3 regions of the Ensifer sp. R1-3 genome follow, and region 3 is predicted to be linked to each of the others. Evidence: predicted binding sites of a transcription regulator. Region 3 holds the regulator's gene; each other region holds the start of a gene.
What was found. Region 3 encodes PhoB, which activates phosphate uptake and scavenging genes when phosphate is short. Its sites were predicted from a motif close to TGTCATNNANCTGTCAT; they were not measured.

Region 1 (7,961 bases), 320 kb from region 3:
GCAACGACGATGTTGCCGGCAAGCCCCCACCGCACCGCCGATACGCGCCGCGCCGCGCCGACGCCGATGATCGCGCCGGTGATCGTGTGGGTGGTCGAAACCGGAATGCCGAGCCAGGTCGCGGCGAACAGCGTGATGGCGCCGCCCGTCTCGGCGCAGAATCCCTGCATCGGGTTGAGCTTGGTGATCTTCGAGCCCATCGTGTGGACGATTCTCCAGCCGCCGAAGAGCGTGCCGAGCGCGATCGCCGCCTGGCAGGTGATGACCACCCAGAAGGGCACGTAGAATTCCGAGCCGAGATAGCCCTGCGAGAAGAGAAGCACGGCAATGATGCCCATGGTCTTCTGCGCATCGTTGCCGCCATGGCCGAGCGAATAGAGGGAAGCCGAAACGAATTGCAGCACCCGGAAGGTGCTGTCGACGGCAAAGGGTGTCTGGCGAACGAACAGCCAGGAGACGATCAGCACCAACAGCAGCGCCAGAACGAAGCCGATGCCCGGCGACATGACGATGGCGCCGGCCGTCTTCAGCAGGCCTTGCCAGACGATGGAACTGAAACCGGTCTTGGCCAGGCCGGCGCCGACGAGACCGCCGATGAGCGCGTGCGAGGAACTCGACGGGATGCCGAAGACCCAGGTAACGATGTTCCAGGTGATGGCGCCCATCAGCGCCGCGAAGATCACCTGCGGCGTGACGATACCCGGATCGATGATGCCGGTTCCGAGCGTTTCGGCGACGTGCAGCCCGAAGAAGAGGAAGGCGATGAAGTTGAAGAACGCCGCCCAGAAGACCGCATATTGCGGCCGGAGCACGCGCGTCGATACGATGGTCGCGATCGAATTGGCCGCGTCGTGCAACCCGTTGAGGAAGTCGAAGAAAAGCGCGACGGCGATGAGCCCCACGAGCAGCGGGAAGGCGAGCGTCGCATCCATCAGACGTTCTCGATCACGATGCCGCTGATTTCGTTTGCCACATCCTCGAAGCGGTCGACGACCTTTTCCAGTTCGCCGTAGATCTCGCTGCCGATGATATAGGCCATGGGGTTGGAAGCGCCATGGCGCCGGAAGAGATCCTTCAGGCCCTGCTCGTGCAGCTGGTCGGATCTATCCTCGACATGCGTCACCTCCTCGGCGATGGCGCTGAGGCGATGAGCATTGGCACCGATCCGGCTGAGGAGCGGAATGGCCTCGGCGACGAGATGGGCGGCCTCGACGACCGCCGCACCCATGGCCTGCATGCCGGGATCGAAGCTCTTCTGCTCGTAGAGACGGATGGTCTTCACCGTCTTGTGCATCATGTCGATCGCATCGTCCATCGACTGGATGAGATCCTTGATGTCGCCGCGGTCGAAGGGGGTGATGAAGCTGCGGCGGACGGCCAGCAGAACCTCGCGGGTGATTTCGTCGGCCTCATTCTCGAGCGCGACGATGCGGTCGCAATGGCTTTCGATGTCCGGGCCGCCGGCAAGCAACGCGTTCAGTGCCTCCGCCGCACCCATGACGGTGCGCGAATGATCGGCGAAGAGGTCGAAGAAACGGTCTTCCCGGGGGAGGAGCTTGCGAAACAGGCCGAGCATCAGCGATCCATCCAACTGTCGATTGTCACGCAGTTGTCATATTGTACTTGCGCGCTCGGGGAAAGTTCCGATGCGGCTGAAAAAAACGGCTTTCCCACAGGCGATTGGGGCGGAAATGCGCAGCCCGGATACGGAATCGCCGCAGGCGGGGGAGAGGCGGACAGAACACCCTTTCCGCCTTGCCTTGGCCGGGCTTTCATCCTACCTGACAGCAACGTCGATATCGGACTTGCAATGCCCCACAAGGTCTTTCTTACACGCCTGAAACTGAGCGACTTCCGCAACTATGCAACGCTGGCGCTCGACCTCGACCAGCGCCATGTGGTGCTGACCGGCGAGAACGGTGCGGGCAAGACCAATCTGATGGAGGCGGTCTCCTTTCTTTCGCCCGGGCGCGGTTTGAGGCGCGCTGCCTATGCGGATGTCGCCCGCGTCGGCGCCCCCGATGGTTTCTCGGTCTTCGCCGCCGTCGACGGCATGGAAGGGTCGGTGGAGATCGGCACGGGCACTCAAGGGACCGAGGAGGGGCAGTCGCGCCGCCTCAGGATCAACGGCACTGCGGCCCGCACCGTCGACGAACTCACCGATCACCTCAGGGTGCTGTGGCTCACTCCGGCGATGGATGGCCTCTTCACCGGCCCTTCCGCCGACCGCAGGCGCTTTCTCGACCGGCTGGTCCTGTCGCTCGATCCCGAACACGGCCGCCGCGCCAGCGAGTTCGACCGCGCCATGCGCAGCCGCAACCGGCTTCTCTCGGATTTCCGGCCCGATCCCGCCTGGCTGTCGGCCATCGAGCGCGAAATGGCCGGGCTCGGCATCTCCATGGCGCTTGCCCGTCAGGAGATGCTCGGCCTGCTCTTGGCCCTCGTCGAGCGCAGCCGGAGCGATGGGACCTTTCCGTCCGCAAGCCTGTCGCTCGCCGGCTTTCTCGATGACTGTGCCGGCATTCCCGCCTTTGAACTCGAAGAGCGATATCTGGCAATGCTCGCCGAGGGCCGTGCCCGCGATGCGGCCGCGGGCCGCACGCTGGACGGGCCGCACCGCAGCGATCTCCTGATCCGCCACCGGGAAAAGGACATCGAGGCCGAGCGTTGCTCGACCGGCGAGCAGAAGGCGCTGCTCGTCGGCCTGGTGCTTGCGCATGCACGGCTCGTCGGGGACATGACCGGCCACGCCCCGGTGCTGCTGCTCGACGAAATCGCCGCCCATCTCGATCAGGGACGCCGCGCCGCCCTCTTCGATCTGGTCGATGGGCTCGGCGGCCAGTCCTTCATGACGGGCACCGACCGGGCGATGTTCGACGCCCTTGGCGAGCGCGCTCAATATCTGGCCGTTGCAAACGGCCGCGTTTCGGGGTGACATGCAGCGCCCTGCGCGAAAATTACATGGAGACGCACATGACGACCGATGCGACGCTCGCTCCTTCGGAGATTGCGCGCTACGCACGCCACATCGTGCTGCCGGAGATCGGCGGCCCGGGGCAGCAGAAACTCAAGGCCGCGCGCGTGCTCGTCATCGGCGCGGGCGGGCTCGGCGCGCCGGCTCTGCAATATCTGGCGGCCGCCGGGGTCGGCACGCTCGGGATCGTCGACGACGACGTGGTCTCGTTGTCGAACCTGCAGCGTCAGGTGATCCATGCCACCGCCGATATCGGGCGGCCGAAGGTCGAGAGCGCCGCAGCGGCGATCGACGCCCTCAACCCGCATGTGAAGGTCGTGGCGCACCCGGTCAGGCTCGGCCCCGCAAATGCCGATGCGCTCTTCCGGCAATACGATCTCGTCGTCGACGGGTCGGATAATTTCGATACGCGTTATCTCGCCGCCGATACGGCCGAGGCGGCAGGCGTGGCGCTCGTCACCGGTGCCGTTGGACGCTTCGACGGCTCCGTCACCGTGCTGAAGCCCTACGGGACCGATGCGGAGGGGCACCCGAACCCCTCCTACCGCGACCTCTTCCCGGAGCCGCCGCCGCCGGGCACCGTACCGACCTGCGCCGAAGCGGGCGTCTTAGGCGCGCTCACCGGCGTCATCGGCACGCTGCAGGCGATGGAAGCAATCAAGCTCGTCACCGGCATCGGCGAGCCGCTGATCGGCCGTCTGCTGCTCTACGATGCGCTCGCCGCCCAATTCAACACGATCCGCTATCGGCGCGGCACGCGCTGAGGACGGCATGGAGACCGTCCGCATCGACGAGGGCTTCGACCGTTACGAGGAGTTGCTGTCGCTGATCCGTGCGTCCTTCGCCTATATGGACGGCCGTATCGATCCGCCCTCGTCGGCCCATGCGCTGACGGCGGCGTCCCTCAACCGGAAAGCAAGAGACGAGATCGCCTTCGCGGCCGTCGCCGGGCGTGAGGTCCTGGGCTGCATCTTCTGCAAGCCGGAAGCGGATTGTCTCTATATCGGCAAACTCGCCGTCGCTCCCGGCCGCCAGGGAAAGGGAGTAGGGAGGATGCTCATCGCCGCCGCCGAGGAAACGGCGCGCGATCTGGGCCTGCCTGCGCTGAGGCTCCAGACACGCATCGAGCTCGCCGGAAACCAAGCCACTTTCGCGGCCTGGGGCTTCGTGGAGACGGCGCGAACCGCCCATCCCGGCTTCACCCGCCCGACCTCGGTCGAGATGCGCAAAGTGCTCAGTTAGGGCCGAGGCGGGAGGAGGTATCGCCGCGAGCCGGCACCCGCCGGAAGCCCGCAAAGAGAGACTGGAGTGCTTCGCTCCCCTGGGCCACGAGGTCGAAGCGGCGGCCGAAGAGCAGCCATTCGGTACAGAGCCCCATCATCATCCAGCGCAGGGCCCGCGCCGCAGTCGGCGGCGCCCAGTGCTCCTGCAACTGACCCCTTTCCAGTGCGCGGGCGAAGGCAAGCTCGAGAAGGGCATCGTGGCGCTCCTCGATTTCGCGCTGGCGCACGAGAACGGCGGACATGTCATTGTCGTAGTCGCAGCGCAGCATGATCGCGAGAATGCGCTGCCGCTGCTCGTCCGCGGCCAGGGTCGTCAGCCAGTCGCTGGTCGCGCTCTCGACGATGGCGAGCGTGTCGAAGGCTTCCGTTTCGATCTCGCGTGCGATCATGTCTTCGTGGGGCAGCGGCACGGCCTCGTAAAGGGCGAGGAAAAGATCCGTCTTGTTGGCGAAATGCCAGTAGATGGCGCCGCGGGTGACGCCAGCCTCCTTCGCCACTTCCTCGAGCGTCGTGTTGGGAACGCCCTTCTTGTAGAACATCCGCTCGGCGGCGCACAGGATCTTCTGTCTTGTAGCCTCGGCGTCGGCCTTGGTTCGGCGCATTTATTCAAATTCTCCTTGAGCGACGGCCCGCCCGCCGTAGGTGGGCGGGCCGTCTTCGATATTACTCGGCCGGGCTGGTGGTTTCGGATGCGGGCTTAGCCGCCTCCGGCGCCGCTCTTCCGCGTTCGAAGATCTTCATGACGAACACGAAGAAGACCGGGACGAAGAAGATCGCCAGCACCGTCGCCGAGATCATGCCGCCCATGACGCCCGTGCCGATGGCGCGCTGGCTGCCGGAACTTGCGCCCGTCGCGATCGCCAGCGGCAGAACGCCGAGGGTGAAGGCGAGCGAGGTCATCAGGATCGGCCGGAAGCGCAGATGCGCAGCCTCCAGCGTCGAGTCGATGAGCGATTTGCCCTGATCGCGGAGTTCCTTGGCGAACTCGATGATGAGGATCGCGTTCTTCGCCGAAAGCCCGATGATCGCGATCAGGCCGACCTTGAAGTAGACGTCGTTCGGCATGTCGCGCATCGTCACGGCGAGCACGGCGCCGATGACGCCGAGCGGCACGACCATGATGACCGAGACCGGAATGGACCAGCTCTCATAGAGTGCCGCCAGGCAGAGGAAGACGAGCAGGCAGGAGAGTGCTATCAGGAGCGGCGCCTGCGAGCCCGACTGGATTTCCTGCAGCGACTGTCCCGTCCACTCATAGCCGAAACCCGCGGGAAGCTCAGCCACCAGACGCTCCATCTCGGCGATCGCATCGCCGGAGGAGTAGCCGGGAGCGGCCTCGCCGCTGATGCGGACCGCCGGGTAACCGTTGTAGCCCACTGTCTGCGTCGGCGCCTTGACCCATTCCACGTCCGCGAAGGCCGAGAGCGGAACCATGCCGCCGTTGGAGTTGCGGACGTTCAGGTTCAGGAGGTCAGCGGTCTGCATGCGCTTCGTCTCGTCCGCCTGCACCGTCACGCGCTGCATGCGGCCGGCATTCGGGAAGTCGTTGACATAGGACGAACCGAGATTGGTCGAGATGGTCGAGTTGATGTCGGCAAAGGTCACGCCGAAGGTATTGGCCTTCTCGCGGTCGATATTGACGCTGACCTGCGCCGCGTCGGGCATGCCCTCGAAGCGGACCCCGGTCAGGACCTTGCTCTGGGAAGCGAGGCCGAGAAGCTGGTCGCGCGCTTCGGCGAGTGCCGCCTGGCCGAGACCCGCACGGTCCTGGAGGCGGAAGGAGAATCCGCCCGTCGTTCCGAGGCCCTGGATCGCCGGAGGCGACAGCGCGAAGCTGATCGCGTCCTTGATCTGGCTCATGGCCATGGTGGCGCGACCGGCGATCGACTGGGCGGCGTTGTCTGCATCGCGCTCGCTCCAGTCCTTGAGCGTCACGAAGGCGAGCCCCGCATTCTGCCCGCTTCCGAAGAAGGAGAAGCCGTTGATCGCGACGATCGTGTCGACCGCCTTTTCCTGGCCGAAGATCTTCTCGGTCTGCTCGATCACCTCCGTGGTGCGGTTTGCAGTCGCTTCCGAAGGCAATTGCATCATGACGATGACGAAGCCCTGGTCCTCGTCCGGCAGAAAGGACGAAGGAAGCTGGAGAAAGGCCCAGCCGAGACCGGCAAGCAGCGCCAGATAGATGACCATGAAGCGGCCGGTCCGCCTGACGATGCCTCCGACGGCGCGCGTGTAGCCGTGCGACGTCCGGTCGAAACCGCGATTGAACCAGCCGAAGAAGCCGCGCTTGGCGTGATGGTGACCCTTCGGAACCTGTTTGAGGAAGCTCGCGCAGAGTGCCGGCGTCAGCGAGAGCGCAAGCAGCGCCGAGAACAGGATCGAAACGACCATGGTCAGGCTGAACTGGCGATAGATCACGCCGACGGCGCCCGGGAAGAAGGCCATCGGGATGAACACAGAAGCCAGCACCAGCGTGATGCCGATCACCGCACCGGTGATCTGCTTCATCGCCTTGCGGGTGGCATCCTTCGGCGTCAGGCCCTCTTCCGACATGATGCGCTCGACGTTCTCGACGACGATGATCGCATCGTCGACGAGGATGCCGATCGCCAGCACCATGCCGAACATCGTGAGCACGTTGATCGAGAAGCCCATCGCCAGCATGACCGCGCAGGTGCCGAGCAGGGCGACCGGCACGACGATGGTGGGAATGATCGTATAGCGGACGTTCTGCAGGAACAGGAACATCACCAGGAAGACGAGGCCGACGGCCTCGACGAGGGTGTGCAGCACCTTCTCGATCGACACCGCGACGAAGGGCGAGGTGTCGTAGGGGATCGAATATTCGAGCCCCTCCGGGAAGAACTCCGCGAGCTCGTCCATGCGGGCCTTGATCGCTGCCGAGGTCGACATCGCGTTGCCGCTCGGAGAGAGCTGCACGGCGATGGCCGCCGAGGGGCTGCCGTTGAGGCGGGTGGAGAAGGTGTAGCTTTCGCCGCCGATCTCGAGGCGCGCGACGTCGCGCAGCCGCACGGCGGAGCCGTCGGCATTCGCCCTGAGCACGATCGCACCGAATTCCTCGGGGCTCGAAAGCTGACCCTTGATGACGACCGGTGCGGTGACTTGCTGCGTGATCGGATTCGGCTGGGCGCCGATCGAGCCCGAGGCGATCTGGGCGTTCTGAGCCTGGATCGCCGCCGTGACGTCGGCCGCCGTCAGGTTGAGGCCGAGCATCTTGTCGGGGTCGAGCCAGACGCGCATCGAGCGCTCGGTCGCGAAGAGCTGGGCGCGTCCGACGCCGGGCACGCGCTGGATTTCGCTGAGCACGTTGCGGCTGAGATAATCGCCAAGCCCGATCGCGTCCATCGAACCGTCGGTCGAGGTCAGCGAGATGATCAGCAGGAAGCCGGCGCCGGCCTCGTCCACCTGTACGCCTTGCTGCCTGACGGGATCGGGCAGGCGCGGTTCGACGCGCTGCACCCGGTTCTGGATGTCGACCGAGGCCTGGCTCGGATCGGTACCCGGCTGGAAGGTGGCGTCGATCGAGACCGAGCCGGAGGAGCTGGTCGACGATTCGAAGTAAAGCAGCCCCTCGACGCCGTTCAACTCATCCTCGATCAGCCGCGTGACGCTCTGATAGGTGTCCTGCGACGAGGCGCCGGGATAGTTGGTATTGATCGATATCTGCGGCGGTGCGACATCCG
Region 2 (7,961 bases), 760 kb from region 3:
TAACGTCGCCGGACAGCCGTAATGAATGCGGCGAAGGAAGGACGATTCGATGTCTGACGATTTTGAGCGCTACAGCGACCCGCAGGATGCGACCGTGGCCCTGTACCTCATGAACAATGACGGCGGCGAGCTGACCGACGTGCTGGTCGCTGCGCTCGAAGACGCGTTCCGGATTCTCAAAGAGGAATGGCCGAGCCGGTCGATGCATTGAGGCATTGCCGGTAAAGCCTGTCCCTCGAACGGCCATCCGGCGCGAGGGAACGCGAAGCCGTTCACCCGTTCTTCAGCAGATCCTCCATTGCGGCCGCAGCACCAAGCAGCATCGCGTCCGCGCCGTGCCGGCCCATCAGCATCAGCCCCGCCGGCCGGCTCGTGCCTGCCATCGGCAGGCTTATTGCGGTCAGGTCGAACTGGTTGGCGACCTGGGTGTTGCGCAGCAGCAGGTCCTCCACGCGGCGGTATTCGGCCCTGTCCTCCTCGACCGAGGCGATGCTGACGGCGGGGATGGGTGTGGTCGGCAGCAGCGTGAGATCGAAGGGTGCCAGCCGCTCGTCCATGGCGCGCATGAGCTCTTGCCGCGTCCGCAGCAGGTCCTCGATCGCGGCGTCGGGGACCGTGAGCCGGCGGCGCAATGTGGATCTTACGCGGATGTCGACCGGCGCATTGTCGTCCAGGAGCCAGTCCGCGTGCACACGGCTTGCCTCGAGGCCAGCAAGCGAACCGATCGCGGTTGCCTCGGCGAAGCGGGCGAGGAGATCGTCGATCCCGCATGCGGCGAGTTTCGCACCCGCGCGGGAGAACGCTTGCAGGCTTCTTTCGAAAGCCGCCGCAATTTCCGGCGCAAGCCCTTCGAGAAGAGCGCCTTCGGGGATGCCGAGTTTAAGGCCGGCGAGCGGCATGGGCTCGAGCGGTCTCGGCGTATCGCCGGCCATGACCGCGTCGGCGGCCGCGCAACCGGCGACCGTGCGCGCAAGCGGGCCGATCGAATCGAGGCTGGGGGACAGGGGAAAGGCGCCTTCCAGAGATATGCGGCGGGCGGTGGGCTTGAAGCCGACGAGGCCCTGCAGGGCGGCCGGAATGCGCACCGAGCCGCCGCTGTCGGAGCCGATGGCGATCTCGCTCGTGCCCTCCGCCGCCGAGACGGCGGCGCCCGAGGAGGAACCGCCGGGAATGAGGCTCGGGTCGATAGCGTTGCCGGGCACCGGGTAATGCGGATTGAGGCCGACGGCGGTAAAGGCGAATTCCGTCATGTGAGACTTGCCGATGATGACGGCGCCGGCCGCGCGAAGGCGCCGGACGATCGCCGCGTCCGCTGTTGCCGGAGGCGCCGCGCGGCGGATGATGGAGCCCGCAAGCGTCGGCTCGCCCGCGATGTCGAAGAGGTCCTTGATGGAGACGATCCGCCCGTCGAGGGGCCCGAGGCTTTTGCCCTCGCGCCGCCTCCCGTCGGCAGCGTCCGCTTCCGCGCGGGCTGTCTCGGGATAGAGCTTCACAAAAACGCGTTCACCGTTCCGCCGCCCGTCGAGGCGGGCGAGAACGGTTTCGAGGCGGTCGCGGGCGGGCGTATCTGACGGGGGCAAGGAAGGACCTCGTGAATTGCGGGCCAAGTCCGGAAGGAAGTCCTTGGAAGCGCTCCAATATTTAAAGGATCGCACGATTGATGTACAATAGGGGGCGATAGGGACAAGCAATCGGGAAGACGCCGATGCGAATTCTACGATCCTCCGCAATCCTCGACTCCTCCGCGATCCATGAGGTCAGATACGATGTACCGCGCCGGACGTTGAGCGTCTGGTTCCTCGGCAACCGCAGGCCCTATCATTACCTCGACGTTCCGGAAGAGGTTTACGAGGAACTGCTGCATGCGGATTCCGCCGGCAACTATTTCAATCGGCACATACGCCATCACTACGGGTTCCTGCATTAGGGATTGCCCCTTATCCGCCGGCAGGCAGCCCCCTTCACAGAACTGTCGCCAAACCGTCCGAATAGTTTCATCCGCCTGTAAAGCCGCTGACATCTGGCTCGCCAATGGTCCGCTCGCGAGAACCGACGATTCGCGAAACGGAACCGGAGGCAGGGATTGGCCGCTCTTCGAAACACCCTCACCAGGCGTTCTTTCCTCTTCTCCGCCGGCGCCGCCGGTCTTGTCGCTTCTTCCGGTCTCGCCACGCCGTTCTACGCGCGCGGCTACGGACGGCCGGAATTCGCCCATGGGGTACAGTCCGGCGACGTCGATACGGGCTCGGGGATGATCTGGACGCGGGTCGATCGGCCGGCGCGCGTTTCCGTCGAGTATTCGACCACGGAAAGCTTTTCGAATGCCGTCAGGCTTGCCGATATCGATGCGACGCCGCTGACCGACTGCGCCGTCAAGTGCCGGCTCGACAGTCTGCTGCCGGACCAGGACATCTTCTATCGCTTCATCGCGACCGATCTCTACGACGCCAATCGCGTCTCCGAACCGGTCGTCGGGCGCTTCCGGACGGCTCCCTTGCGCCGCCGCTCCGTGCGCTTCGTCTGGTCCGGCGACACGGCGGGGCAGGGCTGGGGCATCGACGAGGTCGGCATGAAGACCTATTCGACCATGCGGCTGCACGAGCCGGATTTCTTCATCCATTCCGGCGACACGATCTATGCCGACAATCCTATCCCCGACGAGATCAAGCTGCGCGACGGCGGCATGTGGAAGAACCGGATCGTCACGCCCGAGAAGCGAGACGTCGCGCGGACGCTCGAGGAATATCGCGGCCAGTGGAAATACAACCTGCTCGACGAGCATGTGCGGAGGCTCCATGCCGAATGTCCCACCTTCTATCAGTGGGACGACCACGAGGTCCTGAACAACTGGTCGGCCTCGACCGATCTCAGCGACGACCCGCGCTATCCGGAGAAGGATGTCGCCGTCTATGCCGCCCGCGCGGCCCGCGCGTTTCACGAGATGACGGCGATCCGCACGCTGCCGACGGAGCCCGGCCGCATTTTCCGCAAGATCGCCTATGGTCCGCTGCTCGACGTCTTCTTCGTGGATCTGCGCTCCTATCGCGGCCCCAACCAGGAAGAGGGGGGTGGCGGCCTCTTCGGCTGGCGGCAGGCGGACTGGCTGAAGCGCGAGCTTGCGGCGTCCAGCGCCACCTGGAAGGTGATCGCCTGCGACATGCCGGTCGGCCTCATCGTCTGGGACGACTATTCGGCAAGGCGCGGATCGGATGCCATCGCCGACGGCGACCATGGCGCGCCGAAGGGGCGCGAGAGCGAATTTGCGGATCTCCTGCGCTTCGTCCGCGACAATGCGATCGAGAACCTCGTCTGGCTGACGGCGGACGTGCATTACACGGCGGCGCATCACTACGATCCCTCGCGGGCCGCCTTCAAGGACTTCTCGCCGTTCTGGGAGTTCGTCTCCGGGCCGCTTCATTCCGGCACCTACGGGCCGAAGGAGCTCGACATGACCTTCGGCCCCGAGGTTCGCTTCATGAAGGCGTCCGGCGGAGGAATCGACAGCAACCTGCCGCCGTCGGCGGACCTTCAATTCTTCGGCATCGTCGATATCAGCGGCCAGACGCGGCAGATGACGGTGCGGCTGATGGACCGGCAGGATCAGGAACTCTGGCGGGTAACCCTCGATCCGGCGGTTTCCGCTTGAGCCGGCGGCGCCTCACGCAGGTCAGCCCTGCGCGCCGGCCCCCTTTCGCTTCCGGGAAAAAACCTGTATGAGCGCGGCAACTGAAAAGCGGTACCTGCCTCGTCGCGCGTGCCCACGAACTTTCCGAGACAAAAAATGAGCATTCGTAACATCGCGATCATCGCGCACGTCGACCATGGGAAAACCACGCTCGTCGACGAACTTCTGAAGCAGTCGGGCTCCTTCCGCGAAAACCAGCGCGTCGCCGAGCGCATGATGGATTCCAACGAACTGGAAAAGGAACGCGGCATCACCATCCTCGCCAAGGCGACTTCGGTCGAGTGGAAGGGTACGCGCATCAATATCGTCGACACCCCCGGCCACGCCGATTTCGGCGGTGAAGTCGAGCGTATTCTGTCGATGGTGGACGGCGCCATCGTTCTGGTCGACGCCGCCGAAGGCCCGATGCCGCAGACGAAATTCGTCGTCGGCAAGGCGCTCAAGGTCGGTCTTCGGCCGATCGTGGCGATCAACAAGATCGACCGACCCGATGCCCGTCACGAGGAAGTCATCAACGAGGTATTCGATCTCTTCGCGGCGCTCGATGCGACCGATGAGCAGCTCGACTTCCCGATTCTCTACGGTTCCGGCCGTAACGGCTGGATGAACGTCGCGCCGGAAGGTCCGCAGGATCAGGGCCTGGCACCGCTCCTCGATCTCGTTCTCGATCACGTTCCGGAGCCGAGCGTCGGCGAAGGTCCGTTCCGGATGATCGGCACCATTCTCGAGGCCAATCCCTTCCTCGGCCGCATCATCACCGGGCGCATTCATTCCGGTTCGATCAAGCCGAATCAGGCGGTCAAGGTCCTCGGGCAGGACGGCAAGGTGCTCGAGTCCGGGCGCATCTCCAAGATTCTTGCATTCCGCGGCATCGAGCGTCAGCCGATCGAGGAAGCCCATGCGGGCGACATCGTGGCGATCGCCGGCCTCTCCAAGGGCACCGTCGCCGACACGTTCTGTGATCCGGCCATCAACGAGCCGCTGAAGGCGCAGCCGATCGATCCGCCGACCGTCACCATGTCCTTCCTCGTCAACGATTCCCCGCTCGCCGGCACCGAAGGCGACAAGGTCACTTCGCGCGTCATCCGCGACCGTCTGTTCAAGGAAGCCGAGGGCAACGTCGCATTGAAGATCGAGGAATCCTCCGAGAAGGACTCGTTCTACGTGTCCGGCCGCGGCGAACTGCAGCTCGCGGTTCTGATCGAAACGATGCGCCGCGAAGGCTTCGAGCTCGCCGTCTCGCGTCCGCGCGTGGTCATGCACAAGGATGAGAACGGACAGCTCCTGGAGCCGATCGAAGAGGTCGTCATCGACGTCGACGAGGAGCATTCGGGCGTCGTCGTCCAGAAAATGTCCGAACGCAAGGCCGAAATGGCCGAGCTTCGTCCCTCCGGCGGCAACCGCGTCCGGCTGGTGTTCTTCGCGCCGACCCGCGGTCTCATCGGCTATCAGTCGGAGCTTCTGACCGATACGCGCGGCACGGCGATCATGAACCGCCTGTTCCACGACTACCAGCCCTATAAGGGTGAGATCGGCGGCCGCGTGAACGGTGTTCTGCTCTCGAACGACGCCGGCGAATCCGTGGCCTATGCGATGTTCAACCTCGAAGATCGCGGCCCGATGATCATCGACGCCGGCGAAAAGGTCTATGCGGGCATGATCATCGGCATCCACACGCGCGACAACGATCTGGAAGTCAACGTCCTCAAGGGCAAGAAGCTCACCAACATGCGCGCGTCCGGCAAGGACGAGGCGGTAAAGCTGACGCCGCCGATCCGCATGACGCTCGACCGGGCGCTGTCATGGATCCAGGACGACGAACTGGTCGAGGTCACGCCGAAGTCGATCCGGCTTCGCAAGATGTATCTCGATCCGAACGAGCGCAAGCGCTTCGAGAAGTCGCGGACGGCCGGCGCTGCTTAAGGGGCTAAAAGCGAGCCCCTCATCCCGCTGCCGCGACCTTCTCCCCGCATGCGGGGAGAAGGGGTATGCCGCGCCGCCTCCGTCCGCTCTCCCCGCGAGCGGGCTAGTCCTCGGGTTAAAGCCGAGGAGAGGGGCAAGTCCAACCTTCTGATTTCGTCGATCTACAAACCCCCGGAGCGATCCGGGGTTTTTGCTGTGTGTGCCTTTCGCGGGCGGCTTGCGGATAAAGTTAAAAAGGCGTTAACCTTGGGGCAGGTGCCGTTAAAGTTGCCTGTGGGTTAACGCCGCGCGACAGCCCGGCGGGATTCCTGTCCGCCGCGTCGTGTGATTAGAGTCGCAAGTCATGAAGACTGTTTCGATCGAGGTTCGGCCTGGGGAGCCGCATGAGGCGGCGGCAATCGCCGACGTGCATCGCGTTTCCTGGTTGCAGGCCTATGGCGGCATCATTCCGCACCGCCCCCTTGTCCGAATGGTCAATCGCCGCGACGAGACCTGGTGGCGCAAGGCCACGCGCGGACCGGCGACCCTTCTCGTCGTCGACGTCGCCGGCACGATAGCCGGCTATGCGACGCTGGGCCTGAGCCGGGCGCGGGCGCTGCCGCAGGAAGGCGAAATCTACGAGATATATCTCAGGCCCGAATATCAGGGCATCGGCCTCGGGCGTGTCCTCTTCGGCGAAGCAAAGAGCCTTCTGAAATCGCTCGGCTGCGAAGGGCTCGTCGTCTGGTGCCTGGAAGACAGTGCGAATGCCTATAATTTCTTCCATTCGGCGGGCGGTCGCGACATTGCCGAAGGCATGGAGGATTTCGGCGAGAAGCACCTGAAGAAGGTCGGCTTCGTCTGGAGTTGAGGAGTGCCGCAAGACGCCGTCATCGGTCCGGGCGTCTCGCAGAGCCTCATTTAGGCAGGAAGTGCATGGGTTCGCCCGCCTTCTCGCCGCGGTTTCCGTGATAGGATGCCTGGTCCGTGCCGCAGCGGAAGCTTGCGGCTCTTTCGTCGGCTATCCTGCGCGCCAGCGTGTTCGCATCGGCATTGGCGAGCGCGTCGACATAGCCGATGACGCAGCCGTCGCCGTCCTCCTTCTGCGCGACCTTCGAGATCACCAGAACCTGTCCCTCGAACGCCTTGGTGCTCCTGTCCGTCTGGGGATCCGGGTTCTCGATGATCCAGCGCAGGATGGCGGCGACCGGCTTCCCGTTGGCGTCGAGGCGCCATTCGACGGTCGTTTCGGCATGGTTGAAGGGACCGAAACTCTCGAAGCCGTTCTCCAGATAGCTTTGCCTGGCATGGCCGAAGAAGAAGCTCTGGCGCATATCGCTCTCGATGAAATGGACGGGATAGTCGCCTATGCCGGGACAAAGCATCTGCGACGAGGCGCCTTCCCACTCGCGCAGGAGCCGGCACTTGTCGCGGCTGGCGTCTGTGTAGGCGCTGTCATTGGCAAGTGCAGGCGCCGAGATCAGGGCGGCGGAAAGAAAATAGCGAAGTTTCGGGCGCATTGTCTCTCCTGCGAAGATAAATATCAGCCCTGCCCCTTTTTGGCCGCGCGGCGTGCCTACAGCAAATCCGCCCGCCCGGAACCAAAGTCATGTTGCATCGCGGCATGTTTCCCTTTATCCGACGGGACGACTTTTCAAACGACCCCTGGAGGTGCTCATGCGGATCGACGCGATTTCCATCGGAAAGAATCCACCGGAAGATGTCAATGTAATCGTGGAAGTCCCGGTCGGCGGGCATCCGATCAAGTACGAAATGGACAAGGAGGCCGGCACGCTGGTGGTCGATCGCTTCCTCTACACGCCGATGACCTATCCGGGCAATTACGGCTTCGTGCCGCACACGCTTTCCGACGACGGCGATCCGATCGACGTGCTGATCTGCAATACCCGTCCGCTGGTTCCGGGCTGCGTCATCAATGTCCGCCCGATCGGCGTGATGATGATGGAAGACAATTCCGGTCAGGACGAAAAGATCATCGCGGTCCCCTCCGCCCATCTGACCAAGCGCTACGACAAGGTGCACGATTACACCGACCTGCCGGAAATCACCCTCAAGCAGATCGAGCACTTCTTCGAGCACTACAAGGATCTGGAGCCCGGCAAGTGGGTGAAGATCTTCGGCTGGAAGGATGCCAGCATGGCCAAGCAGCTGATCCGGGAAGCGGTCGAGCGCGCCAAGACGAAGAAATAATCGTTTCGCTGTTTTACTGAGACATGAAAACCTCCGGCTCGGCCTCGATCCGGAGGTTTTTTGCGCTTTAGTCTAGATCACGATGATTTTAGGTGGAGTCGGCCTGCACGGGCGAAACCGCACACACTTTCCTCATTCCCGCTCTAACGCAGCAGCGCCGGAG
Region 3 (7,961 bases):
CGCGCACACTTTTCCTCATCCCGCTCCAGGGAATTTGATACCACTCGCACAATCTCGCCGTTATTCTTGACGAAACCATATTGCTGTAGAATACGCGTACGGATTTGAAACAGGGTGTTGCACATGTACCGCGCGCTGACACGCGACATCGAAGTGACGGTCGAGCCGTACTACCTGGAAGAACAGTCGGATCCCGACGACAGCCGCTATGTCTGGGGCTATCGCATCATCATAGCGAACCATTCCGGGCTCGCGGTCCGGCTGATGACCCGCTACTGGCACATTACCGACGAGAACGGTCAGGTGGACGAAGTGAGCGGCCCCGGCGTGATCGGCGAGCAGCCGCTGCTCAATCCCGGCGATACCTACGAGTACTCCTCCGGCTGCCCGCTGGATACACCCTCCGGCGTGATGTTCGGCCATTACAGCATGGAGGCGGAAGGCGGGGAGACTTTCGATGTCGCCATCCCCGCCTTCTCGCTCGATTCGCCGGGCCTCGTCCGCACGCTTAATTGATTCAGCGCGGCTGCCGCTATTGCGGACGGACCTCGCTCGCCTCGAAGCGGTAGGTCGTCGAGCAGAACTCGCAGGTGACTTTGATCAGGCCGTCCTCGACGCTGGCTTCGATATCCTCGTTGCCGAGCCCCACCAGGACGTCCCTGATCTTCTCGCGCGAGCAGCTGCATCGATCGTAGACCGCCTGCGGCTCATAGACGCGCACGCCGCGCTCATGGAACAGACGGTACAGCAATCGCTCGGTACCGACCGTCGGATCGGTGAGTTCATCGGTGTCGATCGTCTCGACCATCACCTTGGCTTCCGCCCAGAGGTCGTCCTCGTCGAAGAAATCCTCGTCGCCCTCGTCACCATCGCCGCCCGGCAGATCCGCCTGGCGCATCCGGTCCGGCGCGTCGGGGAGGAACTGCGCGACCATGCCGCCGGCGCGCCAGCGGTGCCGCGGCTTGCCGTTCTCGTCCTTGTCGAGAAGCTCGGCAACGGCGAGGCGCACCCTGGTCGGTATCTGCTCTGACTGGCGGAAATAGGCGCCGGCGATCTCCTCGAGCGTCGCCCCGTCAAGCGCGACGATGCCCTGATAGCGCTGCGTGTGCGCACCCTGGTCGATCGTGAAGGCGAGGACGCCGTTGCCCAACAATTCATGAGGCCGGACGCGCCCGCTCTTTTCGGCGTCGGCGAGCGCCTCCTTATCATAGCGGGCATAGGCGCGGACGCGGTCCGGCGTCGAGAAATCCGCGACCACGAGATCGACCGGCCCATCGCCCTGTGTCTGCACGATCAGCTTGCCTTCGAATTTCAGGGACGTGCCGAGCAGGACCGTCAGCACCACTGTTTCGGCGACGAGCCGCGCGACAGGGAGCGGGTAATTGTGCCGTTCAAGAATGGCATCGAGCATCGGGCCAAGCTGGACGGCGCGGCCGCGCACGTCGAGTCCCTCGACCTGAAAGGGCACAACCTGATCGTCACCGGCAAAATCGAACTCGCCAAGTCCCGGCGCTGTTTCTGTCATCGCTTGCTCCTTGCCTCGACCATGATCACGCGGATCGATTCAATCCGGGACGTGGCCATGACCCATTCCAAAAACTGCATGCGGGATGCGGGCGGAAACCGCTCGCTTCCTCTTCATGTCCGATACGGCTTGCATCGAGTGCACCGGTGCGCACCGGTACAACCGTCCGCCATTCCATTTGATCCCGTCATGGACGAATTTCTCCGCCGGCATTTGCTCTGCGTCGAAGCACCCCTTGGGCGCCAAGCACGTGATAGCCGGCGTGGGGCGACTGGCCGATTTGATGATCGGAGCCCCCGCTCACCGCCCTAGATCGTGTTGCACCGTGCAGATTTCAAGAGAACGCCTCGCGCCCGCCTCCAGCCGTCAGACCGCGCCCATGCACCAGGCGAGGATCGATTTCTGCGCGTGCAGCCGGTTCTCGGCTTCGTCGAACACCACCGACTGCGGGCCGTCGATGACCTCATCGGTCACTTCCTCGCCGCGGTGCGCCGGCAGGCAATGCATGAACAGCGCGTCCGGCGCTGCATGCTTCATTAGCGCGCCGTTGACCTGGTAGGGCTGGAAGACGTTGTGACCGCGGGCGCGATGTTCCTGGTTCATCGAGATCCAGGTGTCGGTGACGACGCAATGGGCACCGGCAACCGCCTGCTCCGCCTCGTGGCTGAGCAGGACCTCGGCCCCGTTGTTGCGCGCCCAGTTCAGGAACTTGTCATGCGGTTCGGAGCCGAGCGGCACGGCCATGTTCATGCGATAGCCGAAGCGCGCCGAGCCTTCGATCAGCGAGTGAAGCACGTTGTTGCCGTCGCCGGTCCAGGCGATCGTCTTGCCCTTGACCGGTCCCCGGTGCTCCTCGAAGGTCATGATATCGGCCATGATCTGGCACGGGTGCGTATCGTCGGTGAGCCCGTTGATGACGGGCACGGTCGCATGCTCCGCCATCTCCAGAAGCCGGCGGTGGTCGGTCGTGCGGATCATGATCGCGTCGACGTAGCGCGACAGGACCTTCGCCGTATCGCCGATCGTCTCCGCCCGGCCGAGCTGCATTTCGGTACCCGACAGAAACAGCGTCTCGCCGCCGAGCTGGCGCATGCCGACATCGAAGGAAACACGCGTGCGGGTGGACGGCTTCTCGAAGATCATCGCGAGCATCTTGCCGGCAAGCGGCTTCTCGGCAGTCCCTGCCTTGGTCGCCGACTTGCGGACGCGGGCATCGTCGATGATGGTCCTGAGGTCGGTGGCCGTCATGGCCGAGAGATCGAGGAAGTGTCTGGTCATACTGCCTTGTTTCCTGTCGTAGAATCCGTTTGTCGACCCCGCCCGGGCCGGTTCGATCCGAAACCTTCGGACGCTCAAGCCGCGGCGTTGCCGCTCTTGCCGCTCACCGCCTCCGCGGCGCGTTCGAGCCGTGCCAGTCCTTCGCGCGCCTCGGCCGGGGTGGTGATCAGCGGCGGCAACAGGCGCAGAACGTTTTCGCCGGCCGGGACGACGAGCAGTTTCTCGGCGCGGATCGCCTTCAAAAGGTCCGCGGAGGGCACCTTCGCCTTGATGCCGAGCATCAGCCCGTCGCCGCGGATTTCCTCGATCACGTCCGGAAAACGATCCTTTAACGAGGCGAGCCCCTGACGGAAGACGAGAGCCACCTCGCGCACCTGATCGAGGAAGCCTTCGGCGAGAACGACGTCGAGCACGGCATTTCCGACCGCCATTGCGAGCGGGTTGCCGCCATAGGTCGAGCCGTGCGTGCCCGCCACCATGCCGGCGGCCGCCGCTTCCGTCGCAAGGCAGGCGCCGAGCGGGAAGCCGCCGCCGATGCCTTTGGCGACGGCCATGATATCGGGTTTGATGCCCGCCCATTCATGGGCGAAGAGCTTGCCGGTCCGGCCTACACCGGACTGGACCTCGTCAAGGATCAGAAGCAGGCCGAACTCGTCGCAGAGTTCGCGCAGCCCTTGCATGAACTCCTTCGATGCCGTCCGAATGCCGCCCTCGCCCTGGATCGGCTCGACAAGGATCGCCGCGGTTTCTTCATTGATCGCGTTCTTGACCGCGCCGATATCGCCGAAGGGGACCTGATAGAAGCCCGGCGCCTTCGGCCCGAAGCCCTCGATGTATTTCTGCTGTCCGCCGGCGGCGATCGTCGCGAGCGTGCGGCCGTGGAAAGCACCTTCGAAGGTGATGACGTGGAACTTCTCGACGTGCCCCTTGGCGAAATGATAGCGCCGCGCCGTCTTGATCGCACATTCGAGCGCTTCCGCACCCGAATTGGTGAAGAACACCCGATCGGCGAAGGTCACCTGGGTCAGCCGCCGCGCAAGGCTTTCCTGCCCCGCAATCTCGTAGAGATTGGACAGATGCCAGACCTTGTCGGCCTGCGCCTTCAGCGCCTCGACGAGATGAGGATGGGCATGGCCGAGCGAGTTCACGGCGACACCGGCAGCGAAATCGAGATAGCGCGTGCCGTCTTCGGCGATCAGCCAAACGCCTTCACCTCGCTCGAAACGCAACGGCGCCCGCAGATAGGTGTCGTAAAGCGGCGTGGTTGCGGCCATGTCGAGCTCTCCTTCATTCCGGCGGCATCGGACTTCGGCCCGATAAAAATCAAAAATGCCGCCTTGCGGCGGCGACAGGCACTATTCCCATTTCGCACCGCGATGTCAACAAAACCAAGGTTTGCAGGCGCTTTGCGGATACCGATTCCGAAGCGCGAAAAAATCGCACTCTGGGACTTGCAAAAATGCAACGCTCCGACAGCAAGTTGGGGAAAACCGCGAAATCGATTCGGCGCGATTCCGGCGACTCTTGCCACGGAGTCACCCTGCCGGTAGGTTAACATTCAATTACTAGACGCATGCGGCGGACCTAGTCACCAAAAGTATTATCGCGTTGAATCTTCGGGGTTTTCCCGGAGAGCGGTGACGGATTCCGCCATCCCAACGCCGAGAACGGGGAGTGCAGAGATGAACTGGACTGACGAGCGGGTCGAGAAACTGAAGAAGCTGTGGTCGGAGGGCCTGAGCGCCAGCCAGATCGCGGCGCAGTTGGGCGGCGTCAGCCGCAACGCGGTCATCGGCAAGGTTCATCGGCTGAGCCTGCCCGGGCGCGCCAAGGCCGGCGGAAGCACGGCCGCTGCAGCCCGCCCCAAACGGGCGACGTCTGCCCCGCGCGCACCGAACTATGCTGCGCGTTCCGTAACCCGCACCGTAACCCGCACGGCCGGTGCGACCGCGCTCAAGGAAGAGCTCGCAGTCGACCTGGCGATCGACCAGGAGCTGCAGATCGACAGGAATATCGTCCTGCCGATGTCGCGGCGGCTGGAGCTCACGGAGCTTACCGAACGCACCTGCAAGTGGCCGATCGGCGACCCGCTCAAGGAAGAGTTTCACTTCTGCGGCAACGACTCCCCGGAAGCCTCTCCCTATTGCACCTTTCATGCCCGGCTGGCCTACCAGCCCTCTGCCGAGCGCCGGCGCATGCGCTGAGGCGCCTTGCTCATTCCGCTCTGGATGCACGACGAAAAATGGGGCCGGAAAGGCCCCTTTTTTCTTTGCCATGCCGTAAGCCGGCACCTTCGGTCTCAGCTCTCCAGCGAATAGCCCGCGCCGCGCACCGTCCGGATGACGTCGGGGATGTTGGAGAAGTTCAGTGCCTTGCGCAGACGTCCGACATGGACGTCCACGGTCCGTTCATCGACATAGATGTCGTGCCCCCAGACACCGTCCAGGAGCTGTGAACGGGAGAAGACGCGCCCCGGTGAGGACATGAGAAATTCCAGCAGCCGGAACTCCGTCGGGCCGAGGCGCACTTCGCGGCTGCGGCGGTGGACGCGGTGCGTCTCCCGGTCGAGCTCGATATCGCCGCAGCGCAGGAGCGTCGACAGAACCTCGGGCTTGGCGCGCCTGAGCATAGCCTTGACCCTCGCCATCAGTTCCGGCGTCGAGAAGGGCTTGACGACGTAATCGTCGGCCCCGGTGGCAAGGCCCCGCACGCGCTCGCTCTCCTCGCCGCGCGCCGTCAGCATGATGATCGGCAGGCGCTCCGTTTCCGGCCGCTGGCGCAGCCTGCGGCAGAGCTCGATGCCGGAAACCCCGGGCAGCATCCAATCGAGGATGAGAAGGTCGGGCAGGCGCTCCTGCAGGCGGATCTCCGCCTCGTCGCCGCGAAGGATCGTATCGACCTCGAAGCCTTCTGCCTCGAGATTGTAGCGCAGGAGAACGCTTAGGGCTTCCTCATCTTCGACTACGGCAATCTTCGGCAACATTCAGTAGGACTCCTTCCTACGCACGACAGCCGTCATGCCGCCGCGCACGGTGGTAGGCCGCGCCAAAGCGGCCGGAACAAATTCTGCATAGGCCCGGATGCCGAGCGATCTCAGTCCGTCACGGAACCCAATGTCGACGTCATGTCGTCCTTCGGCCGTTCGCCCTGCGGCTGGGCGCCTGTCGCCATGTAGTAGATCGTTTCGGCAATGTTGGTCGCGTGATCGCCGATACGCTCGATGTTCTTGGCGCAGAAAAGAAGATGCGTGCAGGGCGTGATGTTGCGCGGATCTTCCATCATGTAGGTCAGCAGTTCCCGGAACAGAGAAGTGTAGATCGCGTCGATCTCTTCATCGCGTTCGCGAATGCTGTTCGCCTTTTCCGGCGAACGGGAGGCGTAGACGTCCAGGACTTCCTTCAACTGAACGAGCGCGAGCTCGGCCAGGTGTTCGAGGCCGCGCGCAAGCTTGCGCGGTATGCCCGAACCGGCGACGGCAATCACGCGCTTGGCGGTGTTCTTGCCGAGGTCGCCGACGCGCTCCAGGTCCGCGGCGATACGGATCGAACCCATGATCTCCCGTAGATCCGAGGCCATGGGCTGGCGTTTGGCAATGGTGACGATCGCCTTTTCGCCGATCTGCCGTTCCGCGTCGTCCAGAATGGTGTCGTCGGAGATAACCTTCTGGGCGAGAGCAAGATCGGAATTGACGAGCGCACGGACGGAGTCCGCGACCATCTGCTCGGCAAGACCGCCCATCTCGGAGATGCGGCGCGTGAGATACTTCAACTCTTCGTCGAAGGCGGACATGATGTGTGCGTGAGACATATTCGTTTCCTCGGGAGACCCGCTGTTCTGAATGGCTCGGTCGATCTTAAACCGGGAGGGACGGAAAAGCGCCGCCCCTCTCGCCATCAGCCGAAGCGGCCCATGATGTAGTCCTGGGTGCGCTGATCGTCCGGGTTGGTGAACATTTTGTCGGTATCGTTCTCCTCGACGAGATTGCCGAGATGGAACATGGCCGTGCGCTGCGACACGCGCGCCGCCTGCTGCATCGAGTGGGTGACGATCACGATCGTGAAATTCGCCCGCAGTTCGTGGATGAGTTCCTCGACTTTCGCGGTCGCGATGGGATCGAGCGCCGAGCAGGGCTCGTCCATCAGGATGACTTCCGGGCTGACCGCGACGGCGCGGGCGATGCAGAGGCGCTGCTGCTGACCGCCGGAAAGTCCGGTGCCCGGCTCCTGCAGCCGATCCTTCACCTCGTTCCAGAGCCCGGCCTTCTGCAGGCTCGTTTCCACGACCTCGTCGAGTTCGGCCTTGGTGCGTGCCAGGCCATGGATGCGCGGCCCGTAGGAGACATTGTCGTAGATCGACTTCGGGAACGGATTGGGTTTTTGGAACACCATGCCGACCCGGGCGCGCAGCTCCACCACGTCGATCGACGGATCATAGATATCGTCCTCGTCGAGCGTGATCTTGCCGGTCACGCGGCAGTTCTCGATCGTGTCGTTCATGCGGTTCAAAGTGCGCAGAAACGTCGATTTGCCGCACCCTGAGGGACCGATCAGCGCCGTGACCGTGTTCTCGCGGATGTTGAGGTTGACGTCGAAGAGCGCGCGCTTTTCGCCGTAATAGACCGACACATCATTGCCGATCATCTTGTAAGGCACCGTATTCATTTTCTGGTCAAGAGCCTTTTCGACTGCAGCTTCCGACATGATGTTCATAGTCCTTACCCCACTACCAGCGACGCTCAAAGCGACGCCGCAAGAGAATTGCCCCGAGATTCATGAAGATGAGAAAGATCAGGAGAATGATGATCGCTCCGGACGTACGCTCGACGAAGGCACGCTCTGCCTCGTTCGCCCACATGTAGATCTGCACCGGCAGCGCCGTGGAAGGCTCCAGCGGCGACCCCGGAAAGTCGACCACGAAGGCGACCATGCCGATCAGAAGCAGCGGCGCCGTTTCGCCCAGCGCATGGGCGAGGCCGATGATCGTGCCGGTCAGGATGCCGGGCATGGCAAGCGGCAGCACGTGATGGAAGATGGTCTGCATCTTCGATGCGCCGAGGCCGAGTGCGGCGGAGCGGATCGACGGAGGCACTGCCTTCAGGGCCGCCCTGGTAGCGATGATGATCGTCGGAAGCGTCATCAGCGTCAGCACGAAGGCACCG

Region 1: a site for PhoB is predicted at 1,600-1,616, ahead of M1D43_RS12585 (DUF47 domain-containing protein). Genes of this name have one in related genera too.
Region 2: a site for PhoB is predicted at 1,960-1,976, ahead of M1D43_RS14505 (alkaline phosphatase D family protein). Genes of this name have one in related genera too.

The regions. Positions count from the first base shown of each region.
Region 1 covers NZ_CP096515.1:2,599,706-2,607,666, reverse strand. Annotated here, with positions in the region: gene M1D43_RS12590 (inorganic phosphate transporter) at 1-932, opposite strand, end outside; gene M1D43_RS12585 (DUF47 domain-containing protein) at 932-1,576, opposite strand; gene recF (DNA replication/repair protein RecF) at 1,811-2,935, shown strand; gene M1D43_RS12575 (molybdopterin-synthase adenylyltransferase MoeB) at 2,962-3,738, shown strand; gene M1D43_RS12570 (GNAT family N-acetyltransferase) at 3,746-4,216, shown strand; gene M1D43_RS12565 (TetR family transcriptional regulator) at 4,209-4,859, opposite strand; gene M1D43_RS12560 (multidrug efflux RND transporter permease subunit) at 4,921-7,961, opposite strand, start outside.
Region 2 covers NZ_CP096515.1:3,034,515-3,042,475, forward strand. Annotated here, with positions in the region: gene M1D43_RS14490 (hypothetical protein) at 50-211, shown strand; gene M1D43_RS14495 (amidase) at 273-1,580, opposite strand; gene M1D43_RS14500 (KTSC domain-containing protein) at 1,706-1,927, shown strand; gene M1D43_RS14505 (alkaline phosphatase D family protein) at 2,084-3,646, shown strand; gene typA (translational GTPase TypA) at 3,782-5,608, shown strand; gene M1D43_RS14515 (GNAT family N-acetyltransferase) at 5,952-6,458, shown strand; gene M1D43_RS14520 (hypothetical protein) at 6,505-7,107, opposite strand; gene ppa (inorganic diphosphatase) at 7,265-7,798, shown strand; gene M1D43_RS14530 (YggT family protein) at 7,942-7,961, opposite strand, start outside.
Region 3 covers NZ_CP096515.1:2,275,315-2,283,275, forward strand. Annotated here, with positions in the region: gene apaG (Co2+/Mg2+ efflux facilitator ApaG/CorD) at 124-516, shown strand; gene M1D43_RS10980 (Hsp33 family molecular chaperone) at 533-1,525, opposite strand; gene argF (ornithine carbamoyltransferase) at 1,892-2,803, opposite strand; gene M1D43_RS10990 (aspartate aminotransferase family protein) at 2,878-4,077, opposite strand; gene M1D43_RS10995 (GcrA family cell cycle regulator) at 4,486-5,007, shown strand; gene phoB (phosphate regulon transcriptional regulator PhoB) at 5,103-5,786, opposite strand; gene phoU (phosphate signaling complex protein PhoU) at 5,897-6,610, opposite strand; gene pstB (phosphate ABC transporter ATP-binding protein PstB) at 6,697-7,512, opposite strand; gene pstA (phosphate ABC transporter permease PstA) at 7,526-7,961, opposite strand, start outside.